DNA from 4 places in the Cellulosimicrobium sp. 72-3 genome. Region 1 is predicted to be linked to each of the others. Evidence: riboswitches for the same ligand, from Rfam matches in the RefSeq annotation. Region 1 holds a riboswitch; each other region holds the start of a gene.
What was found. A riboswitch is a leader RNA that binds a small molecule or an ion and turns the genes downstream of it on or off. The one in region 1 is predicted to bind thiamine pyrophosphate.

Region 1 (3,753 bases):
CAGGACGATCGTCGCGCCCGCCATCGGCGCGGACAGCGAGACCTCGCCGACCACGCGCACGGGCCGCACGGCGTCGCCCAGCACGACGTCGGTCGTGTCGCCCACCGCGAGGCCCGACGACGCGAGCGTCGCCGACTCGAGCGCGACCTCGCCGCCGTCGCGGGGTGCGCGGCCGTCGACCACCTGCGGGCCGGGGTCGCGGGGGTCGTAGGCGACGCCGATGCTCGGCGCCTGGCTGCCGAGGACCGCGGTCCCGTCCGCGCCCACGAGCACCGCGGGACCGCTCACCTCCGGGAGCGCGAGCGCGACGTCGTCGCGCGCGCCGAGGTCGCGCGCCAGGTCCGCCGGGACGAGGCTGCGCGCACCGCCGACCTGGGCCGACGTCGACATCAGCGCGTCCCCGGCCGACGACGCGCCGCGGACGTACGCGTCCGCCTGGACCGACGAGGCGACGATGCCGTCGAACGTGGTCGCGAGCATCGCGCGCAGCGCGAACGTGCCGGTCACGAACGCGACGCCGATCGTCACGGCGAGGACCGAGAGGACGAGCTGCGCGCCGTGCGCGCGCACGCCGCGCAGCGCGATCCGGCCCATCATCGGGCGGCCGCCGTCGTCGCTGCCGGGGTGGCGTGCGCCGGGGGCGGCCCGGCGGGCGTGAGGGAGCCCAGCGTGTCGAGGACCGCCTGCGGCGTGGGGTCGTGGAGCTCGGTCACGAGGCGGCCGTCCGCGAGGAAGAGCACCCGGTGGGCGTACGACGCGGCGGTCGGGTCGTGCGTGACCATCGCGACGGACTGGCCGAGGTCGTCCACGGACGCGCGCAGGAAGCCCAGGACCTCCGCGGCGGCGCGCGAGTCGAGGTTCCCCGTTGGCTCGTCCGCGAGCACGATCGCGGGTCGCGACACCAGCGCCCGCGCGCACGCGACGCGCTGCTGCTGCCCGCCCGACAGCTCGGCGGGCCGGTGCCCCAGCCGGGGGCGCAGGCCCACGGCGTCGACCACGCGGTCGAACCACTCCCGGTCGACGGGCCGCCGGGCGATCGCGAGCGGCAGCACGATGTTCTCCTCCGCCGTGAGCGTCGGCACGAGGTTGAACGACTGGAAGACGAACCCCAGGCGCGTGCGCCGCAGGCGCGTCAGGCGCCGCTCGCTCATCGCGGAGACCGTCTCGCCGTCGACCACGACCGTGCCCGACGTCGGCGCGTCCAGACCCGCGAGGCAGTGCAGGAGCGTGGACTTCCCGGACCCGGACGGGCCCATGATCGCCGTCAGCCGACCCTTCTCGACGTCCACGTCCACGCCGTCGAGCGCACGCACCGCGGCCTCGCCGCGCCCGTACGTCTTCACCAGCCCGCGCGCGGTCGCGATCGCGGGTCGCGCAGCGCCCTGAGCGCCCTCGGCGCCCTCGGCGGGCGGGCCCTCGCGCGGGGTGCTCCGCTGTGCCGCACCTGTCGTCGTCACGTCCTCGTCCGTCCTCTCGTCGTGCCGCTGCGCGGGAGCGTCGTGGCTCGCCGGGCGGCGTCGTCCTGTGGTGGCCGCCGGGGCTCCCGGCGGCCGTACCGACCCTCCCGCGGCGCGCCTGCCCGCGGCATCGGGGGCGGGCCCCGAACCGTCCCTGGTCCGCGGGCGCCGGCGCTCAGGGTTCTCTCAGGGGACTCTCCGGGCGAGGGGCCGGTGTAGGCTCGCGGTGAACGACAGGGGAGCTCCTGGAGGAGCTGAGAGTGCGGACCACCGCAGACCCTCGAACCTGATCCGGTTAGCACCGGTGGAGGAAGTCGGGAATCTCGATCACCTGCTCGCGCGGTCCGTCGCGCCCACCCGGCGCGTGGCTCGTCGGGCCGGTGGACCCCTCCTGAACGTCCAGGGAGGACACATGCAGCACACGACCACCCTCGCCCGCCGCGGCCGGGCCCTCGCGACCGGCGTGGGCGCGACGCTCGCGCTCCTCGCCCTTGCGGCCTGCTCGGGTGGTGACGGCGCCGGGGGCGACGACGCGTCGTCGGGCAGCGGGGGCACGGTCACCCTGGTGACCCACGACTCCTTCGCGGTGAGCGACGACGTGCTCGCCGCGTTCGAGGAGGAGAGCGGGCTCACCGTCGAGCAGGTCGCGCCCGGCGACGGCGGCGCGCTGGTCAACCAGCTGATCCTCACGAAGGACTCGCCGCTCGGCGACGTCGTGTTCGGGATCGACAACACCTTCGCGTCGCGCGCGATCGACGAGGGCGTCCTCGAGCCGTACACGCCCGCGGACGTCTCGGAGTCCGCCGCGTCGTACGCGGTCGGCGACCGCGGTGAGCTCACCGCCGTCGACCTCGGGGACGTGTGCGTCAACGTGGACCACGCGTGGTTCGCGGACGCGGGGATCCCCGAGCCCGTGACGCTCGAGGACCTGGCGAAGCCGGAGTACCGGGACCTCCTCGTCGTGACCAACCCCGCGACGTCGTCGCCGGGCCTCGCGTTCCTCCTCGCGACCGTCGGGGCGTTCGGTGAGGACGGCTGGGAGGACTACTGGGCGGACCTGCGCGCCAACGGCGTGAAGGTCGTCGACGGCTGGTCCGACGCGTACTACGTCGACTTCTCCGGCTCGGAGGGCGCGGGGCCGCGCCCGCTCGTGCTGTCGTACTCGACGTCGCCCGCGTTCACGCTCACCGAGGACGGCTCCGCGTCGACCACGGGCGCGCTGCTCGACACGTGCTTCCGCCAGGTCGAGTACGCGGGCGTGCTCGCGAACGCGAAGAACCCCGAGGGCGCGCAGCAGCTCCTCGACTTCCTCGTGAGCGAGACGTTCCAGGCCGACGTCGCCGACCAGATGTACATGTACCCCGCCGACGACTCCGTCACGCTGCCCGACGGCTGGGCCGAGTTCGCGCCGCTCGCCGACGAGCCCTTCGAGGTCGCGCCCGCCGACGTCTCGGCGCACCGCGACGAGTGGATCAAGGCATGGACGGCGACGGTCGTCGACTGACCCCCGGTCCCCGAGCGACCACGGCTCTCCCTCGCGGGGTAGAGCCGTGGTCGCGCGGGGTAGAGCCGTGGTTGCGCGGGGGAGAGCCGTGGTGAGGGGTCGGGAGGTCCGGCGGGGCGGCGTCGGGCGCGGGGTGCTGTGGGGTCTGGCGGCGGCGGTGCCGCTCGCGTTCCTCGGGGTGTTCTTCGCGTGGCCGGTCGTCACGCTCGTGGCGCGCGGGTTCGTCGGGGACGACGGCGGCCTCGACCTCTCGGGGTTCGCGGAGGTCTTCTCGGAGCCCCGCACGTGGCGGATCGTCGGCCTCACGCTCTGGCAGGCCGTGCTCGGCACGGCGCTGTCGCTGCTGCTCGGCGTGCCCGGCGCGTACGTGCTGTACCGGTGCCGGTTCCCCGGGCGCCGGGTCGTGCGCGCGCTCGTCACGGTGCCGTTCGTGCTCCCGACCGTCGTCGTCGGCGTCGCGTTCCGGTCGTTGCTCGTGCAGGGCGGCCCGCTCGGGTTCCTGCGGCTCGACGAGACGTTCGCCGCGATCGTCGTCGCGCTCGTGTTCTTCAACTACTCCGTCGTGGTGCGCACGGTCGGCGGCCTCTGGGAGCACCTCGACCCGCGCGCCGAGCAGGCGGCGCGCGCCCTCGGCGCGACGCCGTGGCGCGCGTTCCGCACCGTGACGCTCCCGGCGCTCACGCCCGCGATCGCGAGCGCCGCGTCGATCGTCTTCCTCTTCTGCGCGACGGCGTTCGGCGTCGTGCTCGTGCTCGGCGGCATCCGCTACGGGACGATCGAGACGGAGATCTG
Region 2 (3,753 bases), 1.7 Mb from region 1:
GAGGAGCTGGTGCTCCGGGTCCTGGAACACCATCGCGACGGGCGCGCCGGGCGCCGTCGTGACCTCGCCCGTGGTCCGTTCGAGTCCCGCCAGCCCGCGCAGGAGGGTCGACTTGCCGCCGCCGTTCGGCCCCACCACTGCGAGCACCTCGCCCGCGCGCATGTCGAGGTCGACGTCGCGCACCACCGGCGTCTCGTCCCGCCCGCGCCGCCGGCGGCCTGTCGCGGCGCGGTGCACCGCGAGGCGACGGGCACGCAAGGCGACCGGGCCGGGCGCCGCCGGGCCGGCGTCCGCGTCACGGGGGTCCGCGTCACGGGGGTCCGCGTCACGGGGGTCGACGGTGCGGGGGGCGGTGCGCGCGAGGTCGACGAGCCAGTCGTCGGTCGCGGGCGCGCCGAGCGGGCCCGGGGCTCCTGCCTGCCGGAGCCGGACGTCGAGCGGCAGCCAGCACCCGAGCTCGGCGAGCGTGGCGGCGTGCGCGCGCAGGACGGCGGTCGTGGGGCCGTGCGCGACGACGCGGCCGGTGTCGTCGAGCACGAGCGTCGCGTCCGGGAGCGTCCCGACGTCGTCGAGGCGGTGCTCGACGAGCACGACCGACCGGCCGGGGGTGTCGGGCGCGTCCCGTCCGGGCGCCCGGACGAGCCCGCCCACGAGCGTCCCGACCTCGTGCGCCGCGGCCGGGTCGAGGAACGCCGTCGGCTCGTCGAGGACCACGAGCTCGGGGTCGGCGACGAGCGCCGCCGCGAGGGCGACGCGCTGCGCCTCGCCCCCCGACAGCGCGTGGGTCGGCCGGTCGTGCAGGTGGTCCGCACCGACGGCGGCGAGCGCGGTGGCGGCGCGGGCGTCCATCGTGCGCGGGTCCGCGGCCCGGTTCTCGAGCGCGAACCGCAGCTCGTCGTCGACGCGGGCGAGGCAGAGCTGGTCGCCCGGCCGCTGCTGGACGAGGCCGACGCGCGCGGCGAGCGCCGCCGGGGTCGTGTCGCGCGGGTCGACGCCCGTCACGCGCAGGTCCCCCGCGACGGAGCCCGGCAGCGTGTGGGGCACGACGCCGACGAGCGCACGCAGCAGCGTGGACTTCCCGCAGCCCGAGGGGCCGAGCACGAGCAGCCCGGTGCCCGCGGGGACGGTGAGGGTGAGGTCGTCGAGCACGCGCGTGCCGTCGTGGCCCACGGTGACGGTCAGGCCGGCGGCGGCGACGGCGTCGGGCAGGTCGCCGGGCACGGCGTCCGGCGTGACGTCCGGTGCGGCGGTCGGTGCCTCAGCCACGGCGGTCAGCCCCGATCGCGAAGGCGTCGAGCGCGCCGGTGCGGGCGAGGGCGTCGCCGAGGAGGCGCGCCGCGATCCCGCACAGCACGACGCACGAGACGACCTGCACGCCGAGCCGGAGCATCGCGTAGTCCTGCCCGAGCCAGCCGAAGCGGACCGCGTTGAACGCGTACGTGACGAGCGCCGCGCTGACGCCCGACGCGACGAAGACCCACCAGCCGTAGCGGCGGTACCGGGTGAGGGCGAAGGGGATCTCGGCACCCACGCCCTGGACGAGCCCCACGAGGACGAGCAGCGGGCCGGCGGGCGACGCGAGGAAGACCACCTCGACGAGCGCCGCGAGCGTCTCGGTGAGGATGCCGACGCCCGGCTTGCGCACGATGTACGTCGCGAGCGGGCCGACGACGATCCACGCGCCGGCGAGCACGTTGGCGGCGAGGTCCGCGAGCGGTCCCATCGCGAGCTGGAGCGGGGCCCAGAGCTGCACGAACGCCCAGTAGACGAACCCGAACACGACCCCCAGCACGGCGACGAGGACCGTCTCGTGGAGGGTGAGGCCGCGGCGTCGGGCACGGCTCGGGGGAGCGGCGACGGCGCGGTCCCGGGGGGCGGGCGTGGGACCCACGCCGTCGGGTCGGTCGTCGGGCGTGGCGGTGGGCGGGGTCGCCCGGGGCGGCGTGGTGCGGGGCTCGGTCATGCGGTTCCCTCCGTCGGGCCCCCGGGGCGAGGGGTGCACGACGGCGCGCCACCGCGCCCCGAGCGGACGGCACGCGCGGGGCGCGGGCACGAGCGCGCAGGGGACGGTGACGTCCGCCCTGCTCCCTTCGCTGGTACGAACCAGATCAGGTTCCACGGGTCTGCAGGGGGGACGGGTGTCCGGCCTGCACTCTCAGCGCTCATGCGCTCCCCGGGGGCGTTCGGCCCGACCCTAGGGCCTGGACGCCCGCCGGACAATCCCGGCGTCTCACCCACCGGGACGCCCGGCCGCCGTGAGAAGGTGACGGCGACGAGGAGCCCGCGCGGACCGGGGACGGGCTCCGACCACGAGGGACGAGGCAGCGCGCATGACCCGAGACAACGATTCCGCCGCGGTCGCAGAGCTGGACCGCCTCGACGAGGCCGTGCGGAGCGCGCCCGCGGGCGACACGTCGGCGCAGATCGCGCTGTGGCGGCAGACGGTGCGCCTCGGCACGTGGTTCTTCATCGCGCGGGGGTCCGAGGACCAGCCCCGTCCGTACGCCGTCGCTGCGGACCAGGGGCCCATGATCTGCCTCTACAGCAGCGCCGCGCGCGCGGACGAGGCGGCCCGGGCGCTCGGTCTGGCGGACGACGAGACAGGCTCCGTGCCGCTGCTCGGGGTACCTGTGCCGGCGGCGATCGACTACGTCGCGTCCTTCGGCGCGGCCGGGGTCGTCGGTGTCGCGCTGGACCACCCGCGCATCGGCCACCACATCCCCCTCGGGAACCTGGCGCTGCTCAAGGCGTGGTCCGCCGACGGCTGACCCGCTCTTGACAGCGCGTTCGAACGTTTGTTCGAATGGCGCGATGCGGTGGGACGGACAGGTGCTCGGCGCGGACGACGGCGCGCTCCCCGGGCTGGAGCGGGTCGGCCTCGTCCGCAGCGTGCGCACGCCCGAGTTCGCGGGCATCACGTTCCACGAGGTCACGGCCAAGAGCGCGCTGTCCAAGGTGCCGGCGATGTCGCGCATGCCGTTCCGGTGGACCGTCAACCCGTACCGCGGGTGCAGCCACGCGTGCTCCTACTGCCTCGCGCCCGCCACCCCGGTGCTGCTGGCCGACGGCGCGCAACGGCCGATCGGCGAGCTGCGTGTCGGCGACGAGATCGTCGGCACCGTCCCGCACGGCGCGTACCGGCGCTACGTGCGTACCCGCGTGCTCGACCGCTGGACCACCCGCAAGCGCGCCTACCGCGTGACCCTCGCCGACGGCACGCGCCTCGTCGCGAGCGGCGACCACCGGTTCCTCACCGAGCGCGGGTGGCGCCACGTCGTCGGCGGTGCCGGGCACCGTGCCCGCCTGGCGCTCGGCGACGTACTCGTCGGGCCGGGCGCCGCGGCGCTCGCGGAGGGGCGGCCCGTCCTCGACGGCCAGGACGTCACCGGCGGCGAGGCGCTGCGCGTCGACTCCCTGGAAGCGCTCGACGGGCCGGGGGAGACGACGGAGCTGGTCGACATCACGACCGGCACGCGCGACTTCGTCGCCGCGGGGGTCGTGAGCCACAACTGCTTCGCCCGCCCCACGCACCAGTACCTCGACCTCGACGCGGGGGAGGACTTCGACCGGGAGGTCGTGGTCAAGGTCAACGTCGACGACGTGCTGCGGGCCGAGCTCGCCCGCCCGTCCTGGGCGCGCGAGGCCGTCGCGCTCGGCACCAACACCGACCCGTACCAGCGCGCCGAGGGGCGCTACCGCCTCATGCCCGGCATCATCGACGCGCTCGCCGGGTCGGGCACGCCGCTGTCCGTG
Region 3 (3,753 bases), 500 kb from region 1:
GCGGCGGAGTCCGGTGCGGGCACCGTCGACGCCGACGACCGGACGCCGGCGGCGAAGGCCTCCTGAGGTCGCGGCCGGGCCCCGGCCCGGCCGTCGTGCCCGACGACGAGGGGCGAGCCGCGCGTGCGGCTCGCCCCTCGTCGCGTCCAGGTCCCGGGCGGGCGGCCGTCGTGCCGACGGGCCCGGAGAGCGCCGCGCGCGCGGTAGATTCGGCCCGCGCCCCCATGGCCCAACTGGCAGAGGCGGCCGGCTTAAACCCGGCGTGTTCCGGGTTCGAGTCCCGGTGGGGGCACCATGCCGACGGGCGGTCGGCTCCGCGGCGCCAGGCCTCCCCGGGCTAGGACAGCCCCGTCGGGCCCTCCGGCTCGGCCGGGGGAGCGGCCTCCTGGCCGAGGATCACGACGGTGCCGTCCGGGTCCTGTACGCGCGCGACGCGCTCGCCCCACGGCTGGTCCGCGGGCGGTTCCAGGACGGGCACGCCCGCGGCCGCGAGGTGCTCGACGGCGCGGTCGCAGTCGTCGACGTACACCCACAGCACGACGCGGGTGTCCGCCGGAGGCGGGTCGCCCTGCCCGAGCCCGAGCGGTGACCCGCCCACGCGCACGCTCACGTAGACGGGCGGGCCGTCGTCGGGGAACGCGTACTCGACCGTCCCGCGCAGCAGGTCGCGGTAGAAGCCGAGGGACCGGTCGAGGTCGGCCACGGTGAGGACGGGGAAGAGGCTGCGGAACACGGTCGCTCCTCGGTGCGCTCGGCGGGTCCTCCCATCGTGCGCCTCGTGCCCCGGCCGCGCGCCCCGTGCCCGGGGCGCCGCGCCTCAGCGCGCGAGCAGCTCCTCGGTCGTGGTGCCGGGGACGGACAGCGTCACGCGCGTGCCCCACGGGTCGTGCACGACGACGGAGCGGCCGTCGTCCGCGTGCTCCAGCCCGCGGGAACGGAGGCGGGCGACGAGCGCGTCGAGGTCCTCGCGGCCCGGCACCGTGACGGCGACGTCGCCGAGCCCGAGGCTCGCGGCGCGGGGCCCGGCGCCCGCGCTGTTCCACACGTTCATCGCGACGTGGTGGTGGTACCCGCCCGCGGACGCGAAGAGCGCCCCGCTGTACCCGGTGAGCGTCGCCTCGAAGCCGACGGCGTCGACGTAGAAGGCGTGGGCGGTCGCGACGTCGCCGACCTGCAGGTGCACGTGGCCGACGCGGCCCGCGAGCGAGGGGCCGGCGTCGAACGTCTCCTGGTCGAGGTGCGTGCGCAGGTAGGCGTTCGGGTCGAGGAACGTCGTCGTCATGAGGATCTGGCCGTGCTCGCGCACCCACGTCTCGCGGGGGCGGTCGGTGTAGAGCTCGACGCCGTTGCCCTCGGGGTCGGTGAAGTAGAACGCCTCGCTGACGAGGTGGTCGCTCGACCCGACGAAGGTGCCGCGGCGGTCCTGCGCGGCGCGGTAGACGGTCGCGGCGAGGCTCGGGCCGTCGTCGAACAGGAAGGCCGTGTGGAACAGGCCGGCCTGGCGCGGGTCGACGGGCGGCAGCCCGGGCGTGTGCACGAGGCGCAGCATGGGTGTGCGGCCGCGGCCCAGCACACGGTGCACCTCGGCGCCGCGCGACCGCTCCTCGAGCGGGGCGAGGGCGAACGCGCCCGTGTAGTACGAGGTCATGAGCTCGAGGTCGCCCACGCGCAGCGTGACGGCGTCCATGCTCGTGGACGGGGACAGGAGGCGGTCGGTCGGCGCGCCCGGCGTGCTCGTGGTCATGTCTGCTCCAACTTGTTGTCGCTACAACTATATTCCCACACCGTGGCGAGGGCTCCCGCACCGGCGCCGTCCTTGCTAGGGTCGGCGCGAACCACGCGGGGCGTCCCGCCCGGGCCACGGCCCGGGCCGAGGGACTGAGACGAGCGGTACGGCCGCCCGGACCCGTCGAACCTGATCTCGCTAGCACGAGCGGAGGAACGTGGGCATGACGACGCCTGCTGCCATCACCCTGAACCCTGTCCTCGCGGACGACCCGACCGCGCTCGTCCGGCAGGAGGAGACCGGCTTCACCGCCGACCTCGCCCGCCGGTACGCGGACCTCTTCGAGACGTTCTACGACCACCCCTTCCTGGCCGGGCTGCGCGACGGCTCCGTCGAGCCCGCCGCGGTCCGCCACTACGTGGGCCAGGACCACCAGTACCTCACGGCCTACCTGCGCTGCTACGGCCTCGGCATGGCCCTCGCGCCCGACCGGTCGTGGGCGGCCTACTTCCACGACAAGGCCGGCTTCCTCCTCGACGACGAGTCGCACGCGCACCACGCGATGTGCGACTTCCTCGGGGTGACGTACGAGGAGGCGCAGACGCACCGCCTCGCGCCCAGCGCGCAGGCCTACGTCGACCACATGACGGCGGCCGGCCGCGACTCGCTCGGCGTGCTGCTCGCCGCGCTGCTGCCGTGCCCGTGGACCTACATCTGGTCCGCGCGGCGCTTCTGGCTCGGCGAGCGCCAGACGACGCCCGGCGCCCTCGGCGACGACCACCCGCTCGCGGGCTGGTGGCAGTTCTACGCGGCCGAGCGCACCGAGGACGTCCTCACCGACCTGCGCGCACGCCTGGACGCGCTCGCCGCGGACGCGGGCGAGGCGGAGCGCGCGCGCATGGAGCGCGCGTTCGAGCTGAGCTGCCGCCACGAGATCCGCTTCTGGCAGATGGCCTGGTCGCTCGAGCGCTGGTGACCCGCCCGGCCGGGCGCGCGGCCGACGTCGCGCCGTGCGCCCGGCCTTACGCCAGCAGCAGATACCCACCCGGGTGCCTCGGCACCCGGGTGGGCCGCGGGTAGCGTGAACGCATGGACGCGACGAGCGCGGTGCCGGGCACGCTGCCGAACGTGGTGCCGGACGGGGTGATGCCGAGCCCCCGCTCCCGGGCGGGCGGGCGGGCGGAGCCCCTCCTGCGCCACGTCATCGGGGGGATCCTGCGGCGGGCGCGGCTCGCGCAGGGGCGCACGCTCGTCGACGTCGCGGCCGCCGCGCGCGTCTCCACCGCCTACCTGTCCGAGGTGGAGCGCGGGCGCAAGGAGGCGTCGTCCGAGGTCCTCGCCGCCGTGTGCGGCGCCCTCGGCCTGCGGCTCGTCGACCTCGTCGCCCGCACGGGCGAGGAGCTCCGGCCGCTCGCGCCCGTCCGCGTGCTGTCCTCCGCGCGAGAGCGCGGTGCCCTCTCCGCGCCACGGCACGTCGCCCCGGTGGGCGAGCCCGTGCGGGACCTCCCCGTCGCCGAGACCTTGGGCCGTCCGACAGCGCGCGCCGGCGACGTCCTGCTCCTCGCGGCCTGAGCGACCGTCCCCGCCGTGCCGCGTGTCGTGCGCGGGCCGGGCGTCGTGCGCGCCGCTACCGTCGGTCCATGACGGAGCCGCAGACCGCGCACGGCACGGCAGCCCAGGACGTCCCGGCCCTCCAGGACCTCGTCGACGACGCCGCGTTCCTCTCCCACGAGCACCAGCTCCACCTGACGGACCTCCACGGCGACGACGCCTGGGCCGCCGACCTGACCACCGGGGTCTTCACCTTCACCGCGCCCGACGGCGGGACCGCGACGTCCCGCCTCCAGTTCCTCGGCACGGCCGCGCCGGGGCCGGGCACGTGGATGTGGGCGTGGCAGAACGTCAACGGCTTCCCCGAGGCCGTGCTCACCGCCGCCGAGAGCACGCGCCGGACCGGGCTGCGCGAGGCCGCCGAGCCGGAGCTCCCGCTGGCCGACGACCTCGCTCACCGGCTCGCGCTCGCGGCC
Region 4 (3,753 bases), 1.7 Mb from region 1:
GCGTCGCCGTGGCTCATCCATGTGGTCTGGTTCTGCGGCGTGCCGTCGAGCAGCACGCCCGCGGCGCACACCTCGACCTCGGTGCCGCCGTACTCGCGCAGACCCGTCTGGGCGACCTCGCCGCCGAGCGCCTTCGCCATGGCCTGGAAGCCGTAGCAGATGCCCATGACGGGCACGCCGGCCTCGAACAGCGCCGGGTCGACGAACGGGGCACCCGTCGCGTACACGGACGAGGGACCGCCCGAGAGGATGATCGCGGCCGGGTCCTTGGCGAGCATCTGCTCGACCGTGAAGGTGTGCGGCACGATCTCGGAGTAGACCTTGGCCTCGCGCACGCGGCGCGCGATGAGCTGCGCGTACTGGGCGCCGAAGTCGACGACGAGCACGGGCCGCGGGGTCGAGGCCACCTCGGCGGTGGTGGGGGTGTCGGGAGCGGTGGCGGGTGACGTCACCCGTCCAGGATAGTCGCCGTGCGGCGGGGCTCGTCCCGCGTCTCAGGCGTCGGTGCGCACCTCGGCGCGCGCCGCGACGCGCTCGCGCAGGGCGCGGGCGGCCGCCTCCGGGTTGCTCGCCGCCGTGATCGCGCGCACCACCACGATCCGGGTCGCGCCCGCGTCGAGGACCGCGTCGAGCCGGTCCGCGTCGATCCCGCCGATCGCGAACCAGGGCGTCGCGGGCCGGGTCGCCGCGACGTCGCGCAGCAGGTCCAGGCCGACGGCGGCCCGCCCCGGCTTCGTCGGGGTCGCCCACAGCGGACCCACGCAGAAGTAGTCCACCGCCGGGTCGGCCTCTGCCGCGGCCGCCTGCGCGGCCGAGTGCGTGGACCGGCCGAGCGCGGGCCCCGCGCCGAGCAGCGCCCGCACGGCCGGGACCGGCAGGTCGCCCTGGCCCATGTGCACGACCGGCGCGCCCGTGACCGACGCCACGTCCGCCCGGTCGTTCACGGCCCACAGCGCGCCGTGCTCCGTCGCTACGCGCGCGACGAGCTCCTGGAGCTCGAGCTCGCGCGCGACGTCGAGCGTCTTGTCGCGGAGCTGCACGACGTCCACCCCGCCCGCGAGCGCCGCCCGCAGGAAGTCCTCGAGGTCGCCGCGCTCCTCGCGCGCGTCCGTGCAGAGGTAGAGCCGCGCGTCGGCGAGCCGGGCGCGTGCGGCGTCCCCTGCCGACGGGGCGGGAGTGGCCGGGGTGGTGGAGGTCTCGGAGCTCACCCGCGGGAGCCTAGCCTCGGCGGGCCCACGGCAGGAGGTACTGTGGCCGACAGCACGGGAGCCCCGCACGGGGCTGAGAGGGCGTCGCCGCCGACCGTCGAACCTGATCTGGGTCATGCCAGCGAAGGGAGCGCACATGAGCCTGTCCGTCCACCCGTCCGCGGGTGGCTCCGTCGTGCCCGACGGCGCGCGCGACGTCGTCGTCGTGGGGGGCGGGATCGTGGGTCTCGCCGTCGCGTGGCGCGCCGCGCGCGCGGGCCTGACCGTCACGGTGCTCGACCCGGCGCCGGGCGCGGGCGCGACGCACGCCGCAGCGGGGATGCTCGCGCCGGTGACCGAGGCCGACTTCGGGGAGGAGGCCGCCCTGCGGCTCCACCTCGCGGCCGCCGCGGCGTGGCCGGCGTTCGCCGCGGACCTGCGCGCGGCGACGGGGGCGGACGTCGGGCTGCGGACCGCCGGGACGCTCACCCTCGCCTACGACGCGGACGACCTCGCGCTGCTCCGCCGCGTCCTCGCCCTGCACGCCGCGCACGGTCTCGCGTCGCACGAGCTCACCGTCGCCGACGCGCGCCGACGCGAGCCGTACCTGGGCCCGCGCGTCGCCGGGGCGGCGTGGGCCCCCGCGGACCACGCCGTCGACCCGCGCGCGACGCACGCCGCGCTGCTCGCGGCGGTCGTCGGACGCGACACCGCGGGCGCGGGCTCGGCCGCCGGGACCCGCGTCGTCCGCGCGGCCGCGACCCGGCTCGCGCTCGATGCCGGGCGCGTGGTCGGCGTGCACGACGACGCCGGCCGGCTCCACCGCGCGGGTGCGGTCGTCGTCGCGGCGGGCTGGCAGTCGGGCGCCCTCCTCGCGGACGTGCCGGGCGTCGTCGTGCCCACGCGCCCGGTGAAGGGTCAGACGCTGCGGCTCGACGCGGGCCCGGACCTCGCGCTGGAGCACGTCGTGCGCGGGCTCGTGCAGGGCCGGCCGGTGTACGTCGTGCCGCGCGACGCCGAGCCGGCGGGGCCGCGCGCGGGTCACCGGGAGGTCGTCGTCGGGGCCACCACCGAGGAGAACCCGGACGACCGCCGCGCCACCGCCGGCGGGGTCTTCGCGCTCCTGCGGGACGCGCGCGCCCTCCTGCCGGGGATCGACGAGGCCGCGCTGGTCGAGGTGACGCCGCGGGGGCGTCCCGCGACCCCGGACAACCTCCCGCTCGTCGGGCCGACGGACGTCCCGGGGCTGCACCTCGCGACGGGCCACGGCCGCAACGGCATCCTGCTCGCCCCGCTCACGGCCGACGCCGTCGTCGCCGGGCTCGGCGGGCTCCCCGCGCTCGGCGGGACGGAGCCCGGCGACGACGTCGCGACCGCCCTCGCCACCGCCCGGACCGACCGCTTCGCCCGCACCGCCACGACACCGAGGTGAGACCCGTGACCGCACCCGCACCCACCGCGCTCGTCAACGGCGAGCCGTACCCGCTCGACGGCGACGTCGACCTGGAGCGGCTCGTCGCCGCGCTCGTCCCCGCCTACGTCGCCGACGGCACGCCGCAGGGCGTCGCGGTGGCCGTCGGGGACGCCGTCGTGCCGCGCGGCGCCTGGGCGACGACCGTCGTCGCGCCCGGGGACCGCATCGAGATCGTCACCGCCGTCCAGGGCGGCTGAGGAGGAGCCATGACCACGACCGACGTCTCCCCCGCCACCGCGAGCGGCCCGGCCGGCGCCGACGACCCGCTCGTCGTCGCCGGCACCCCGATCGGGTCGCGCCTCGTCATGGGCACCGGCGGGGCCGCGAACCTGCTCACGCTCGAGGACGCGCTCGTCGCGTCGGGCACCGCCCTGACGACCGTCGCGATGCGACGCGTCGCCGTCCGCGCCGGCGGGGACGCGAGCCCCGACGCCGGGATCTGGGCGCTGCTCGCCCGTCTCGGCATCCGCGCGCTGCCCAACACCGCCGGGTGCTTCTCGGTGCGGGAGGCCGTCCTCACCGCGCACCTCGCGCGCGAGGCGTGCGGCACCGAGTGGGTCAAGCTCGAGGTGATCGCCGACGACGTGACCCTCCTGCCCGACCCGGTCGGCCTCGTCGAGGCGGCGGACCAGCTCGTGCGCGACGGGTTCGTCGTGCTGCCCTACACGAACGACGACCCGATCCTCGCGCGCCGGCTGGAGGACGTCGGCTGCGCGGCCGTCATGCCCCTCGGGGCACCGATCGGCACGGGGCTCGGCATCCTCAACCCGCGCAACGTCGAGGCGATCGCCGCCGCGGCCCGGGTGCCCGTGATCCTCGACGCGGGGATCGGCACGGCGTCCGACGCCGCGCTCGCGATGGAGCTCGGCTGCGACGGCGTGCTCCTCGCGACGGCCGTCACGCGCGCCGCCGACCCGGTCCGCATGGCCCGCGCGATGCGCCTCGCCGTCGAGTCGGGCCGGCTCGCCGCGGGCGCCGGGCGCATCCCCCGCCGCGAGGGCGCCCTGGCGAGCTCGTCCCCGCAGGGCCGCCTCGACCTCGCCCTCTGACCCCGTCGACCAGGCGGTCCCTGCGCGCCGAGCAGGCCATCCC

Region 2: another riboswitch for thiamine pyrophosphate. It lies ahead of HKK73_RS09145 (ECF transporter S component); the one in region 1 lies ahead of HKK73_RS16640 (thiamine ABC transporter substrate binding subunit).
Region 3: another riboswitch for thiamine pyrophosphate. It lies ahead of HKK73_RS14450 (TenA family protein); the one in region 1 lies ahead of HKK73_RS16640 (thiamine ABC transporter substrate binding subunit).
Region 4: another riboswitch for thiamine pyrophosphate. It lies ahead of thiO (glycine oxidase ThiO); the one in region 1 lies ahead of HKK73_RS16640 (thiamine ABC transporter substrate binding subunit).

What each region holds. Positions count from the first base shown of each region.
Region 1 covers NZ_CP053419.1:3,719,790-3,723,542, reverse strand. Annotated here, with positions in the region: gene HKK73_RS16650 (ABC transporter permease) at 1-597, opposite strand, end outside; gene HKK73_RS16645 (ABC transporter ATP-binding protein) at 594-1,364, opposite strand; TPP riboswitch at 1,683-1,787, shown strand; gene HKK73_RS16640 (thiamine ABC transporter substrate binding subunit) at 1,870-2,961, shown strand; gene HKK73_RS16635 (iron ABC transporter permease) at 3,050-3,753, shown strand, end outside.
Region 2 covers NZ_CP053419.1:2,018,239-2,021,991, forward strand. Annotated here, with positions in the region: gene HKK73_RS09140 (ABC transporter ATP-binding protein) at 1-1,266, opposite strand, end outside; gene HKK73_RS09145 (ECF transporter S component) at 1,259-1,963, opposite strand; TPP riboswitch at 2,067-2,186, opposite strand; gene HKK73_RS09150 (hypothetical protein) at 2,331-2,768, shown strand; gene HKK73_RS09155 (Rv2578c family radical SAM protein) at 2,812-3,753, shown strand, end outside.
Region 3 covers NZ_CP053419.1:3,223,662-3,227,414, reverse strand. Annotated here, with positions in the region: gene HKK73_RS14470 (NAD(P)/FAD-dependent oxidoreductase) at 1-66, shown strand, start outside; tRNA gene HKK73_RS14465 (tRNA-Leu) at 219-295, shown strand; gene HKK73_RS14460 (glyoxalase/bleomycin resistance/extradiol dioxygenase family protein) at 338-733, opposite strand; gene HKK73_RS14455 (VOC family protein) at 818-1,744, opposite strand; TPP riboswitch at 1,831-1,959, shown strand; gene HKK73_RS14450 (TenA family protein) at 1,950-2,702, shown strand; gene HKK73_RS19370 (helix-turn-helix domain-containing protein) at 2,816-3,298, shown strand; gene HKK73_RS14440 (DUF6882 domain-containing protein) at 3,367-3,753, shown strand, end outside.
Region 4 covers NZ_CP053419.1:1,211,880-1,215,632, reverse strand. Annotated here, with positions in the region: gene guaA (glutamine-hydrolyzing GMP synthase) at 1-452, opposite strand, end outside; gene thiE (thiamine phosphate synthase) at 495-1,208, opposite strand; TPP riboswitch at 1,253-1,355, shown strand; gene thiO (glycine oxidase ThiO) at 1,345-2,619, shown strand; gene thiS (sulfur carrier protein ThiS) at 2,625-2,858, shown strand; gene HKK73_RS05465 (thiazole synthase) at 2,868-3,710, shown strand.